2 regions of the Brevundimonas sp. Root1423 genome follow, and region 2 is predicted to be linked to the other one. Evidence: riboswitches for the same ligand, from Rfam matches in the RefSeq annotation. Region 2 holds a riboswitch; the other holds the start of a gene.
The links. A riboswitch is a leader RNA that binds a small molecule or an ion and turns the genes downstream of it on or off. The one in region 2 is predicted to bind glycine.

Region 1: another riboswitch for glycine. It lies ahead of gcvT (glycine cleavage system aminomethyltransferase GcvT); the one in region 2 lies ahead of gcvT (glycine cleavage system aminomethyltransferase GcvT).

What each region holds. Positions count from the first base shown of each region.
Region 1 covers NZ_LMFL01000038.1:6,534-13,856, forward strand. Annotated here, with positions in the region: gene gcvPA (aminomethyl-transferring glycine dehydrogenase subunit GcvPA) at 1-468, opposite strand, end outside; gene gcvH (glycine cleavage system protein GcvH) at 496-858, opposite strand; gene gcvT (glycine cleavage system aminomethyltransferase GcvT) at 870-1,985, opposite strand; glycine riboswitch at 2,133-2,230, opposite strand; gene ASD25_RS20510 (adenosine deaminase) at 2,260-3,273, opposite strand; gene argS (arginine--tRNA ligase) at 3,306-5,108, opposite strand; gene ASD25_RS20520 (hypothetical protein) at 5,109-5,822, opposite strand; gene ispH (4-hydroxy-3-methylbut-2-enyl diphosphate reductase) at 5,970-6,941, shown strand; gene ASD25_RS20530 (DUF4232 domain-containing protein) at 7,022-7,323, shown strand, end outside.
Region 2 covers NZ_LMFL01000034.1:15,652-22,974, forward strand. Annotated here, with positions in the region: gene argS (arginine--tRNA ligase) at 1-545, shown strand, start outside; gene ASD25_RS18520 (adenosine deaminase) at 576-1,589, shown strand; glycine riboswitch at 1,619-1,716, shown strand; glycine riboswitch at 1,721-1,806, shown strand; gene gcvT (glycine cleavage system aminomethyltransferase GcvT) at 1,860-2,975, shown strand; gene gcvH (glycine cleavage system protein GcvH) at 2,987-3,349, shown strand; gene ASD25_RS18535 (FMN-binding negative transcriptional regulator) at 3,349-3,993, shown strand; gene gcvPA (aminomethyl-transferring glycine dehydrogenase subunit GcvPA) at 3,995-5,341, shown strand; partial or broken gene gcvPB (aminomethyl-transferring glycine dehydrogenase subunit GcvPB) at 5,353-6,880, shown strand; gene ASD25_RS18550 (DUF6789 family protein) at 6,949-7,323, shown strand, end outside.

The sequences.
Region 1 (7,323 bases), on a different contig from region 2:
CGCCTTGTTGCGGCGGGTCACGCGGGTGGCCATCAGCACGCCCTCGGCCATGGCGGTCGAGCCGTCATAGAGGCTGGCGTTGGCCACCGGCATGCCGGTCAGGTTCGCGACCTGGGTCTGGAATTCGTAGAGATACTGCAGCGTGCCCTGGGCGATTTCCGGCTGGTAGGGCGTGTAGCTGGTCAGGAACTCCGACCGCTGGATCACATGGTCCACCGTCGCCGGGACGTGGTGCTTGTAGGCCCCCGCCCCGCAGAAGAAGGGCACGGAGCCGGCCGAGGCGTTCTTGGCCGCCATGGCTCCCAGCGCCCGCTCGACCTCCAGCTCGCCCGCCACGCGCGGCAGGTCGACGAAGCCGTCGCGACGCGCCGCTTCAGGCACGTCCACGAACAGGTCGTCGATGGATTTCGCGCCGATGGCCGCCAGCATGGCGGAGCGGTCGTCGGGCGTCAGCGGGAGGTAGCGCATGGCGGGGAGATCCGTGCGTGAAAGGGCTTAGAGGGTGGCCAGGAAGGCGTCGTAGGCGGCGCGGTCCATCAGGCCGTCGGTCGAGGTGTCCGACACCTTGATCTTCGCGAACCAGCCTTCGCCTTCGGGATCGGCGTTGACCGTTTCCGGGGCGGAGGCGAGGGCGGCGTTGCCTTCGATCACTTCGCCCGAGACGGGGGCGTAGACGTCCGAAGCCGCCTTGACGCTCTCGACGACGGCGAAGCTGTCGCCCTTCGAGACCGACTTGCCGGCCTCCGGCGTCTCGACGAACACCACGTCGCCCAGGGCGTCAGCGGCGTGCTTGGAGATTCCGACGGTGGCGATGTCGCCGTCGAAGCGAACCCACTCGTGATCCTTGGAGAAATGCATCGATCCGATCCTCAGGCTTTCGGTTTGCGATAGTAGCGTTGGGCGACGAAGGGCATGGCGACGACCTCGGCCGCGGCGGGCTTGCCGCGCACCAGGACCTTCAGGTCCGTGCCCAGTTCGGCGAACTGCGGCGGGACATAGCCCATGGCGATGTTGCGGCCCAGCGTCGGCGAGGGGCCGCCCGAAGTGACCGTGCCGATGACCTTGCCGTCCATGTCGGCGATCTCGGCGCCTTCGCGGGCCGGGGCGCCTTCCTTGACGCTCAGGCCGACACGGATCCGCGACGGGCCGTCGGCCAGTTCCTTCAGGATGCGGTCGGCGCCGTTGAAGTCCGCACGCTCCTTGCGCGACTTCGACAGGGCGAAGGTCAGGGCGCCCTCGACCGGGCTGGTCGAGGCGTCGATGTCGTGGCCGTGCAGCGGCAGGCCGGCCTCGAGGCGCAGGCTGTCGCGGGCGCCCAGGCCGATCGGCTTGACCCGGGCGTCCTTCAGGATCGTGTTCCAGACGCGCTCGGCCTGATCCGCCGGAACGGAAATCTCGTAGCCGTCCTCGCCGGTATAGCCCGACCGCGAAACGAAGCAGTCGCAGCCGAACAGCATCAGCCGGGCGCAGTCCATGAAGCCCATCTCGGCCAGCAGCGGCTCATGCGCGGCCATGACCTCGGCGGCCTCGGGCCCCTGGACGGCCAGCAGGGCGCGATCGTCGAGGATTTTCAGCGTCGCGTCGCCCTGCAGATTGGCTTTCAGGAAGGTGAAGTCGGCGTCCTTGTTGCCGGCGTTGACCACGACATAGAGGCCGTCATGATCTGGCTTGCCGGCCATCAGGTCGTCCATGACGCCGCCCTCGGCGTTCAGCAGCAGGCTGTATTTCTGCCGGCCCGCCTTGAGGACCGCATAGTCCCCGGGCACGAACCGTTCGAACTGGGCGATCGCGTCCTCGCCGGTGATCCTGCACTGGCCCATGTGCGAGACGTCGAACAGGCCGGCGTGCTCCCGGGTCCAGCGGTGCTCGGCCAGCACGCCCTCGTACTGCACCGGCATGTCATAGCCGCCGAAGCCCACCATGCGGGCGCCGAGCGCGCGGTGCGCGGCGTTGAGGGGCGTGGTCTTCAGGGGTTGGTCGGTCATGTTCAGGCTCCACGGTCGCGTCTTGGGGCGGAAAGCTCCGCCGTCCTCGCGCCCCCGCTGTCCTGAAGCCTGAGAGATTCCGGCCGCCAGAACCCTGACCAGCCTTGCTCCGTCGGCGCGCTCCGGAGAGCGACTTTCCAGCGTCCGTACGTCCTCGCGGTCCGTTTGCCTGAGCGTTTCCGGGGCGGTTGCGCCTTCGGCTCCGGAGCCCCCGAAAGGGCTCCGATCTCTCCCGCGAGAGCGCCGCGACCTAGGCCCCGACTCCGGGTCGGTGTCAAGCGGGACGGGCGGCGTATGCCTCGACTTCGGCGATCCGCGCGGCCTTTCCGGCCTCGTCCAGGAACGAGCCCTCGAAGCTGTTGCGCGCCAGCAGGGTGACCTGCTCCCGCGTCAGCCCCACGGCCCGCGCCAGCTGGCGATAGTTCTCGTTCACATAACCTCCGAAATAGGCCGGATCGTCGGAGTTCAGGGTGACGTGCAGACCACGCCGCAGCATTTCGGGTACGGGGTGGTCCCTGAGGTCCTTCACCACGCAGAGCTTGAGGTTCGACAGCGGGCAGACCGTCAGCGTCATCCGTTCGTCGGCCAGCCGCTCGACCAGACGCGAATCTTCCATCGAGCGGTTGCCGTGGTCCATCCGGTCGATGTGCAGCAGGTCCAGCGCCTCCCGGACATAGGCCGGCGGACCTTCCTCGCCGGCGTGGGCGCAGAGCTTGAGGCCCAGCGCGCGGGCGGCGGCGAAGACGCGTTCGAATTTCGAGGGCGGGTGTCCCACCTCTGATGAATCCAGCCCCACCCCGACGAAGTGACGCAGATACGGCTTCGCCGCCTCGAGCGTGGCGAAGGCTTCCTCCTCCGACAGGTGCCGCAGGAAACTGAGAATCAGGCCCGAGGTCACGCCCAGTTCGGCGCGGGCCCGGTCCATGCCGGCGATCAACCCCTCGACGACGACCCCGAAGGGCACGCCCCGGTCGGTATGGGTCTGGGGGTCGAAGAAAATCTCGGCGTGCCGCACGTTGTCCGCCGCCGCGCGCCCGAAATAGGCGAACGCCAGATCCTCGAAGTCGCGCCGCGTCAGCAGCACGTTCGCCCCGGCGTAGTAGATGTCGAGGAAGTCCTGCAGGTTGGAAAAGGCGTAGGCGGCGCGCACAGCCTCTACGCTGTCGAACGGAATGGTCACGCCGTTCCGCTGCGCCAGCTCGAACATCAGCTCGGGCTCGAGGCTGCCTTCGATATGGAGATGAAGCTCCGCCTTCGGCAGGCCGGCGATATAGGCGTCGAGCGACATGGGCGGCTCCGGAAACGAGCCGCCAGTCTAGCCTACATCCGCTCCGGCGTCTCGATGCCCAACAGGCGCAAGGCCGTCTCCAGCTGGTCCAGAGCGGCCTTCGACAGCGCCAGTCGCGAACCTCGGGTCGCCTCATCCGGCGCGATCAGCACCGGGCAGGCGGCGTAGAATTTGGAGAACGACTGCGCCAGCCGGTAGGCATGCTCGGCCACGACGTGGGGCATGCGCTTCTCATAGGCTTCGGCGACCGCCTGCGAGAAGGCGTCCAGCGTCAGGGCCAGGTCGCGTTCGGCCGGTTCGGCGATGACGATGGGCCCGGGCGTCGCGCCCTGTTCGGCGGCCTTGCGCAGCAGGGATTTGATCCGCACCGCCTGATACAGAAGATACGGTCCGGTCTTGCCCTCGAAGCTCATGAAGCGGTCGAGGTCGAAGACGTAGCTGGTGGTCCGGCTGTTCGACAGGTCGGCGAATTTCAGCGCCGCGACCGCCACCTTGTGGGCGGTGGCCTCGAACTCGGCCTCGGTCAGATCTTCGCCCAGATGCGCCTCGTGCAGTCGGTCGCGCGCCTTCTCCACCGCCATGGTGATCAGGTCGTGCAGCTTCAGCACCCCGCCCGCGCGGGTCTTGAACGGCTTGCCGTCCTGCCCGTTCATGGTGCCGAAGCCGAGGTGGTCCAGCGAACCCTCGGCGGCGTAACCCGCGAGATACGCCGCGCGGAACACCTGTTCGAAATGCTCCGACTGGCGCTCGTCGACGACGTAGAGAATCAGGTCGGGGTCGATGGCCTTGCGTCGGTCGAGGATCGTGGCGAGGTCGGTCGTGCCGTACATGGCCGAACCCTCTGACGAGATGACCAGCAGCGGCGGCGGGCTGGGCGCCTCGATAACGGAGCCGTCGGCCAGCTTGCGTTTGCGGGTTTCTCCGGGCCTGGCCACGTGCACCACCCGGGCGCCGTCGTCCTCGACCAGCAGGCCGGTCTTCTCGAGGTGGGCGATCATCTCGGCCATCACGGGATCGGCGTCGCTCTCGCCGTTCCACAGGTCGAAGGTCACGCCCAGGGCGCCGAACTCACGCTCCAGCGCCGTGCGGCTGACGGCGACGAAATGGGCCCACAGCGCCCGGTAGCCCGGGCGACCGCCCTGCAGCTCCGCCGTCGCCTTGCGGGCGCGGTCGCGGAAGCCGGCGTCTTCTTTGGCCATGGCCGCGGCGGCCGGATAGAGGCGTTCGAGGTCTTCCAGCGAGACCGGGCTCTGCGCCGGGAAGGGACCGTCACCCTCGGCGAGGAAGCCGTCGGCCTTGCCCTCGTCGCCGACGGCGACGATCAGCAGGCCCATCTGGAAGCCCCAGTCGCCGAAATGGGCGTCGCCCCAGACCGTGTCGCCGCGGAAGCGGAAGATGCGTTTCAGGCTCTCGCCGATGATCGACGAGCGCAAATGGCCGACGTGCATCGGCTTGGCCACGTTCGGGCCGCCGAAGTCGATGATGACCTTGCGCGCCGTGGCGACCGTTGAAGCGCCCGAATGTCCGGCGTCGGCGGCCACTTCGGCGGCCCGGGCCGACAGGGCGGAGTCCGCCAGTTTGAGATTGATGAAGCCTGGTCCCGCCACCTCGACCGAGGACAGGCGCGGATCACCCGCCAGCCGCTCGGCGACCCGGGCCGCAAGCTCGCGCGGATTGGCTTTCAGCGCCCTGGCGGCGGCCAGCGCCCCGTTCGACTGGAAATCCGCCAGGTCGGGGCGATCCGAGGTCGTGACGCGTCCCAGCGAGGGGTCCACGCCTTCGGCGGCGAAGGCGGCCCCGACCGCTTCGCCCAGGACAGTTCTGAGGTCGGTCATTTACTGGGCCGGGGGAGGCGTGGCGGCCGGCGTGCCCGCATTGACGCGGAACCGGCTGCCCGAGCGGTTGAACTCGGCCATCTGCGGCGTGACGTCGAAGCCGACCAGGATTTCGAAATGGTCGCCGCTGGTGGTGGCGCTGGCGCGCGGGATGACGATGGTCTGGTCCTGGGTGACCGTCGCCGTTTGTTCGCCGTCGAAATTCACGGGCAGGTCGAAATATTCCTTGGCCAGGATCGCCCGGTTCCGTTCGGTCACCGCGATCCAGTAGCGATAGGTGCGGGCGTCGCCCTGGGCCTGGGGCCCGCGACCGAGGTTGAACAGGATGCGGGTCTGCACGGTGATGGGCTGGTCGTCCTGGTAGCCGCAGTCCGACACCAGACCCTCGATCTCGCCGGTGAAGCCGACGTTGGCGGCCGCAACCCGGTCGCCGGTCAGTTCGACATAGCGGGCGGCGTCGTACAGCACCTTAACATAGGGGCAGGGGCCGGCGGCGGCGCTGCGGCGCAGGGGCGCGATGCGGGGGCGGCGCGGGGTGTTGGGGTCGGCCTGCTCGCCGGCCTGCGGTTCCTGGCCGGGACGCTGGCGGCCGGTGCGATCCTGCTGCTGCTGCCCGGAGCCGTACTGGGCGCTGGCGACCGTCGGGACGGTCACGACCGCGATCGCGGCGGCGGCGAGGGCCGAGGCCAGGGAAACCTTGAGGACGCGACGCATGAAAGTGTTCCGGAAACGAGGAGGTGCGGCGACAGCCCGACGCCGGCGGCACGCTCGCCGCTGATAGCGGCTAAACCGAGGCGCGGCAAACCCGCGCGCGCGGAAACCACGGTGGCGGGAAGGGGTTCGAACGACTAGGTTCCGGCGATGACCGTTCACGCCCCCATCCACCCGACCGGCAAGCGCGCCCTGACCGTGCGCCTGGCCACGCCGCGCGGCTTCTGTGCGGGCGTCGACCGGGCCATCCAGATCGTCGAGCGGGCGATCGGGAAATATGGCGCCCCCGTCTATGTGCGGCACGAGATCGTGCACAATCGCCACGTGGTCGAGCGGCTCAAGGCCATGGGCGCCGTCTTCGTCAAGGAACTGGACGACTGTCCCGACGACCGTCCGGTGGTGTTCTCGGCCCACGGCGTGCCCAAGTCGGTGCCCGCCACGGCGCGGGCCCGCGAGATGCTGTATCTCGACGCGACCTGCCCCCTGGTCTCCAAGGTCCATGTCGAGGCCGAGCGCCATCACGCGGCCGGGCGGCACATCATCCTGATCGGCCACGCGGGCCACCCCGAGGTCGTCGGCACCATGGGACAACTTCCGGCCGACGCCATCAGTCTGGTCGAGACGACCGCCGATGCCGAGGCCTTCCAGCGTCCGGGCGACGCGCCCCTGGCCTACGCCACCCAGACGACCCTGTCGGTCGACGACACCAGCGAAATCCTGTCGGTGCTGAAGCGCCGTTTCCCCGAACTGCCGGACCCGCACAAGGAAGACATCTGCTACGCCACAACCAACCGCCAGGAGGCGGTCAAGCGGCTGGGCGCGGGCTGCGATCTGGTGCTGGTGATCGGGTCCGCCAACTCGTCCAACTCGGTGCGCCTGGTCGAAGTGGCCTTGCGCGCGGGAGCCCGCGACGCCCGTCTGGTCGATGACGCGGCGCAGGTTGACTGGTCCTGGCTGGAAGGCGTCTCGACCCTCGGCATCACCGCCGGAGCTTCGGCCCCGGAGCGTCTGATCGAGGAGCTCATCGAGGCGGTGTGCGCCCGGTTCGACGCCGAAGTCGTTGAGGACGCCGGCGAACGGGAAACCGTCGCCTTCAAACTGCCCCGGCTGCTGACAGCCTGACGGGTCGGTCCCGGCGCTTGCGCAAGCGGAGCCTTTGGCCTTGGCTGACGTTGAACTTCAGACCCAACCGTGGAGCTTCCATGCGCCCTCGCACTGTCTGCACGATCGTCTCGACCCTGGCCCTGACCGCCGCCGCGGGCTGCACCCGGGAGGCCGAAGCGCCGCCGACGGCGCCGGTCGAGCCGAGCCCGGCGCCGGCGGGACCCATGGCCCCGGCGGTCAGCTACGCCTGTGAAAGCGGTCAGTCGGTCACCGTCGCCTATCCCGACGCCGCGACCGCCCAGCTGACCTACAGGAGCCGAACCTACGTCCTGCGTGCCGTTCAGGCCCCCTCGGGCGCGCGCTTCACCGGCTCGGGCATGGAATGGCAGACCGTGACGGC
Region 2 (7,323 bases):
CGGTGGAGAAGGCGCGCGACCGGCTGCACGAGGCGCATCTGGGCGAGGACCTCAGCGAGGCCGAGTTCGAGGCCATCGCCCACAAGGTGGCCGTCGCCGCCCTGAAATTCGCCGACCTCTCGAACAGCCGGACGACGAGCTACGTCTTCGACCTTGACCGCTTCATGAGCTTCGAGGGCAAGACCGGCCCCTATCTGCTGTACCAGGCCGTGCGCATCAAATCCCTGCTGCGCAAGGGCGCGGACCAGGGCGCGGCGCCGGGGCCCATCGTCATCGCCGAACCGGCCGAGCGCGATCTGGCCCTGACTCTGGACGCCTTCTCGCAGGCGGTCGCCGAAGCCTACGACAAGCGGATGCCGCATGTCATGGCCGAGCACGCCTACCGGCTGGCGCAGTCGTTCTCGAAATTCTACGCCGCCTGCCCGGTGTTGATCGCGCCGGAGGAGGCGACGCGGGGTTCGCGGCTGGCGCTGTCGAAGGCGGCGCTGGACCAGCTGGAGACGGCGCTTCGCCTGCTGGGCATCGACACGCCGGAGCGGATGTAGGTTAGACTGGGCGCCTCACCGGAGCCGCCCATGTCGCTCGACGCCTATATCGCCGGCCTGCCCAAGGCCGAACTGCATCTTCACATCGAGGGCAGCCTCGAGCCCGAACTGATGTTCGAACTGGCCCAGCGGAACGGCGTGGCCATTCCGTTCGACAGCGTCGAGGCGGTGCGCGCCGCCTATGACTTTTCGAACCTGCAGGACTTCCTCGACATCTATTACGCCGGTGCGAACGTGCTGCTGACGCGGCGCGACTTCGAGGACCTGGCCTTCGCCTATTTCCAGCGCGCCGCGGCCGACAACGTCCGGCACGCCGAAATTTTCTTCGACCCCCAGACCCACACCGATCGCGGCGTCCCGTTCGAGGTCGTGGTCGAGGGTCTGATCGCGGGCATGGACCGGGCGAAGGCCGAGTTGGGCGTCACCTCCGGACTGATCCTCAGCTTCCTGCGGCATCTGACCGAGGACGAGGCCTTCGCCACTCTGGAGGCGGCGAAGCCGTATCTGCACCACTTCATCGGAGTGGGACTGGATTCGTCCGAGGTCGGCCATCCGCCGTCCAAGTTCAAACGCGTCTTCGCCGCCGCCCGCGACCTCGGCCTTAAGCTCTGCGCCCATGCCGGCGAGGAAGGTCCGCCGGCCTATGTCTGGGAGGCGCTGGACCTGCTGCAAATCGATCGTATGGACCACGGCAACCGCTCGATGGAGGACCCGCGTCTGGTCGAGCGGCTGGCTGACGAACGGATGACGTTGACGGTCTGCCCGTTGTCCAACCTCAAGCTCTGCGTGGTGAAGGATCTGAAGGACCATCCCGTGCCGGAGATGCTTCGTCGCGGCCTGCACGTGACCCTGAACTCGGACGATCCGGCCTATTTCGGCGGCTATGTGAATGAGAACTATCGCCAGCTGGCCGAGGCCGTGGGCCTGACGAGGGACCAGATCACGCTCTTGGCCCGCAACAGCTTCGAAGGGTCCTTCCTCAGCGACGCTGACAAGGCCGCCCGGATCGCCGAAGTGGAGGCGTGGGCCGCCCGTTCCGCTTGACTTCGCGCCGGAGTCGGGGCCTAGGTCCGCTCGCTCTCGCGGGAGAGATCGGGGCCTTTTCGGAGGCTTCGGAGCCGAAGGCGCAACCGCCCCGGAAACGCTCAGGCAAACGGACCGCGAGGACATTCGGACGCTGGAAAGTCGCTCTTCGGAGCGCGCCGACGGAGCAAGGCGACCTCATTGAGGACGTCGGAATCTCTCAGGCTTCAGGACAGCGGGGGCGCGAGGACGGCGGAGCTTCCGCCTCAACACGCGACCGCGAGAGTTCAGATGACCGACGAAGCCCTGAAGACCACGCCCCTCAACGCCGCACACCGCGCGGCGGGCGCCCGCATGGTGGGCTTCGGCGGCTATGACATGCCGGTGCAGTACGAGGGCGTGCTGGCCGAGCACCGCTGGACCCGCGAACACGCGGGCCTGTTCGACGTCTCGCACATGGGCCAGTGCAAGATCACCGGCGAGGACGCCGTCGCCCAGTTCGAACGCTTCGTCCCCGGCGACTATGCGATCCTGAAGGCCGGCAAGCAGAAATACAGCCTGCTGCTGAACGCCGAGGGCGGCATCATGGACGACCTGATGGCCGGCAAGCCCGACCACGACGGCCTCTATGTCGTGGTCAACGCCGGCAACAAGGACGCCGACTTCGCCTTCCTGCAGGCCAATCTGCAGGGCGATGCGACGCTGAAGGTCCTCGACGACCGCGCGCTGATCGCAATCCAGGGCCCCGAGGCCGCCGAGGTCATGGCCGCCCACGAGCCTCTGCTGGCCGAGATGGGCTTCATGGAATGCGCCCGGCTGATGCTGTTCGGCTGCGACTGCTTCATCTCCCGCTCGGGCTACACGGGCGAGGACGGCTACGAGATTTCCGTGCCTGCCGATCAGGCCGAGCGCGTCTGGAACGAGATCCTGAAGGACGCCCGCGTCAAGCCGATCGGTCTGGGCGCCCGCGACAGCCTGCGCCTCGAGGCCGGCCTGCCGCTGCACGGACACGACATCGACGCCTCGACCAGCCCGGTCGAAGGCGCCCTGACCTTCGCCCTGTCCAAGTCGCGCAAGGAGCGCGCGGACTTCAACGGCGCCGACCGCATCCTGAAGGAACTGGCCGACGGCCCGGACCGCGTCCGCATCGGCCTGAGCGTCAAGGAAGGCGCCCCGGCCCGTGAAGGCGCCGAGATCGCCGACATGAACGGAAACGTCATCGGCGCGATCACCTCGGGCGGACCCTCGCCGACGCTGGGCCGCAATATCGCCATGGGCTATGTCCCGCCGAAGTTCGCCGAGCTGGGGACCGATCTGAAGGTCATCGTGCGCGGCAAGCCCGCCGCGGCCGAGGTCGTCGCCACCCCCTTCGTCGCCCAACGCTACTATCGCAAACCGAAAGCCTGAGGATCGGACCGATGCATTTCTCCAAGGATCATGAGTGGGTTCGCTTCGATGGCGACGTCGCCACCGTCGGAATTTCCAAGCACGCCGCTGACGCCCTGGGCGACGTGGTGTTCGTCGAGACGCCGGACGCCGGCAAGACTGTCTCGAAGGGCGACAGCTTCGCCGTCGTCGAGAGCGTCAAGGCGGCTTCGGACGTCTACGCCCCGGTCTCGGGCGAGGTGATCGAGGGCAACGCCGCCCTCGCCTCCGCCCCGGAAACCGTCAACGCCGATCCCGAAGGCGAAGGCTGGTTCGCGAAGATCAAGGTGTCCGACGCCTCGACCGACGGCCTGATGGACCGCGCCGCCTACGACGCCTTCCTCGCCACCCTCTGATGTATCGGCCCGGCGCCTTCGTCGAGGATGACCCCGCACAGCTGGCTGCGCTGATCGGCGCCAGCCCGCTGGCGAGCCTTGTCGTCCACGCCGAAGGCCGCCTGCTGGCCGCCCACGCTCCGCTTTTGGCCGAGCATGGCGCTGACGGCCGGATCACGGCCCTTGTCGGCCATGTCGCGCGCGCCAATCCTTTCTGGCAGGCGCTGACGGAAGGCGCGGAGGTGCTGGCCATCTTCACCGGCCCCGACGCCTATGTCTCGCCATCGATGTATCCGTCCAAGCAGGTCCACGGACGAACGGTTCCGACCTGGAACTATGCCCGGGTTGAGGCGCGCGGCCGGGCCTGCGTCGAGAGCGACCCCGCCCGGGTGCGCCCCTATTTCGAACGCCTGACCGAGGCGCTTGAGCGCGACCGGTCAGAGCCGTGGGCGGTCGACGATGCGCCGGAGCCCTATATCGAAAAGCTGCAGCATGCCCTCGTCGGCCTGCGGATCGAGATCGACGATATCCGCGGCGCCCTCAAGATGAGCCAGAACCGCAGCGCCGACGATTTCGCCGGCGTGCGCGATGGACTTGCCGCCTCCTCCTCCCTTTCCGATCGGGCCGTCAGCGCGCTGATGACCCACAACGCCAGACTGGACTGAGATGCGTTACCTCCCCCTGACGCCCGACGACCGATCCGCCATGCTGGCGGCCATCGGAGCCAAATCCATAGACGACCTGTTCGTGGACGTGCCCAAGGCGGCGCATCGCGACGGCTTCGTCGACCTGCCCCGCGTGGCGGGCGAGCTGGAGGTCGAGCGGGCGCTGGGCGCCATGGCCGCGCGGAACACGTCGGCCGGCTCGGCGCCCTTCTTCTGCGGAGCCGGCGCCTACAAGCACCACGTCCCGGCGACGGTGGACCACGTGATCCAGCGGTCGGAGTTCCTGACCAGCTACACACCCTATCAGCCGGAAATCGCCCAGGGCACGCTGCAGTATCTGTACGAGTTCCAGACCCAGGTCGCGAACCTGACCGGCATGCCGGTAGCCAACGCCAGCCTCTATGACGGCTCGACCGCCATGGCCGAGGGCGTGCTGATGGCCACCCGCGTCACCCGCCGCAACAAGGCGGTCATCTCGGGCGGGGTGCATCCGCACTATGTCCGCGCGACCGAGACCGTGGTCCACGCCGTCGGCGTCGAGACCGAGGTCCTGCCGGCCGCAATCGACGCCGAGGCCGATGTCATCGCGCAGATCGGTCCCGACACCGCCTGCGTCGTCGTCCAGACCCCGAACGTGTTCGGCACGGCCACCGACGTGACGAAGATCGCCGAGGCGGCCCACGCCGCCGGCGCCCTGCTGATTGTCGTCGTCACCGAGGCCGTATCGATGGGCCTGCTGAAATCGCCGGGCGAAATGGGAGCCGACATCGTCGCCGCCGAGGGCCAGTCGATCGGCAACGCCCTGAACTACGGCGGACCCTACGTCGGCCTGTTCGCCTGCCGAGAAAAGCTGGTCCGCCAGATGCCCGGCCGCCTGACCGGCGAAACCGTCGACGCCGATGGCGAACGCGGCTTCGTCCTGACCCTGTCGACCCGCGAGCAGCACATCCGCCGCGACAAGGCGACGTCGAATATCTGCACCAACTCGGGCCTGTGCACCCTGGCCTTCACCATCCACATGAGCCTGCTGGGCGAGACGGGGCTGCGGAAGATGGCCCTGTTGAACCACGAGAAGGCGCTGGCGACCCGTGACGCCCTGGCGGCCATCCCGGGCGTCGAGATCCTGACCACGCGCTTCTTCAACGAGTTCGCCGTGCGCCTGCCCAAGCCCGCCGCCGAGGTGGTCGAGCAGCTGGCCGCCCACCGCATCCTCGCCGGCGTGCCCTACAGCCGTCTGGCTCCGGAAGCCGGCATGGACGACGTCCTGCTGGTCGCGGCGACCGAGATGACCATGGACGCCGACATCAAGATCCTGGCGGGTTCGCTCGCCAAGGTCCTGTCGGTCTGAGGAGCGGAACGATGAGCACCATGAACACTGTCGGCCGCCCCACCGCCCCCAACGCCGTGGACCATGACTACAAGCACCCGACCCTGACCGGCGGGCGCGGCCTGCTGCAGAACGAGCACCTGATTTTCGAGAGCGACGGCTGGGGCAAGACCGGCGTGGATCTGCCGGAACCGAAGACGGACGGGTCCGATCTCGGCGATCTTGTCCCACTATGTGCGCCTGTCGCAGAAGAACCACGCCATCGACCTGGCCATCTATCCGCTGGGCTCGTGCACGATGAAGCACAACCCGCGCCTCAACGAGAAGATGGCCCGCCTGCCGGGCTTCTCGGACATCCATCCGCTGCAGCCGACGTCGACCGTTCAGGGCGCGCTGGAGCTGATGGACACCCTGGCGCACTGGCTCAAGACGCTGACCGGCATGCCCGCCGTCGCACTGTCGCCCAAGGCGGGCGCCCATGGCGAGCTGTGCGGCCTGATGGCCATCCGCGCCGCCCACGAGGCTTCGGGTCAGCATGAGAAGCGCCGCAAGGTGCTGGTGCCGACCTCGGCCCACGGCACCAACCCGGCCACCGCCGCCTTCGTCGGCTACACAGTCGTCGAGGTCGCCCAGACCGACGACGGCCGCGTCGACGTGGCCGATCTGGCCGCCAAGCTGGGCGACGACGTCGCGGCCATCATGGTGACCAACCCCAACACCTGCGGCCTGTTCGAGCGCGACATCCTCGAGATCAGCCGGCTGACCCATGAGGCCGGCGCGTACTTCTATTGCGACGGCGCCAACTTCAACGCCATCGTCGGCCGGGTGCGCCCGGGCGATCTGGGCGTCGACGCCATGCACATCAACCTGCACAAGACCTTCTCGACGCCCCACGGCGGCGGCGGGCCGGGCGCGGGTCCGGTGGTGCTGTCGGAAGCGCTGGCGCCTTTCGCCCCGGCTCCGTGGGTCGTGCACGACGCTGACGGCTATCGTCTGGTCGAGCGCGAGGAAGACGAGGCCGCCCGGGCCTTCGGCCGCCTGTGCGCCTTCCAGGGCCAGATGGGCATGTACACCCGGGCCCTCAGCTACATGATGAGCCATGGTTCGGACGGCCTGCGTCAGGTCGCCGAGGATGCGGTGCTCAACGCCAACTACATCAAGGCCCGGCTGTCGGACCTGATGAGCCCGGCCTTCCCGGACGGTCCGTGCATGCACGAGGCCCTGTTCGACGACGAATGGCTGAAGGGCACGGAGGTGACCACGCTCGACTTCGCCAAGGCGATGATCGACGAGGGCTTCCACCCGATGACCATGTATTTCCCGCTGGTCGTCCACGGCGCCATGCTGATCGAGCCGACCGAGACGGAATCGAAGCAGGAGCTGGATCGCTTCATCGAGGCGATGCGGGCCCTGGCGACGGCGGCGAAAGCCGGCGACGTCGAGCGGTTCAAGGGCGCGCCCTTCCACGCCCCGCTGCGCCGTCTGGACGAGACCCGCGCCGCCCGCTCGCCGGTGCTGCGCTGGACCGCGCCCGAAGGTTCGAACATCGCCGCCGAGTAGGTTCCGGCCTCACGGTTAAGTACACGGCAAAGTGAACGCCGCCTGTTACAGCAGGCGTATGCTCTCCCATGCGTAGTTTGACCCTCAACAGCGTTTGGGAGGCGCTAACGGGCATGATGTCACGTGTACGTAAGGGATTGGCTGCAGGTTTCGCAGCCACCGTCGTGGTTTCGATTATCGAAGGCATCAATATGGCGGTCGGCCACTGGGCCGTAGCGATGCCGCAACTTCTGGCCGTGGTCGTTCAACAGCCCGACAGGCTGGCGCTGGGGTGGTTCCTCCACGTCCTCGCCGGCGTCGGTCTGGGCGTCGCATTCGGGATTCTCTGTCCCCGACTGCCGACGGATACGCCCGAATCGAAGGGTATCCTGTTTGCCGTCAGCGCCTTCATCCTGATGGCGCTGTTCATCGCCCCGATCGCCGGGGCGGGGCTGTTCTTCATG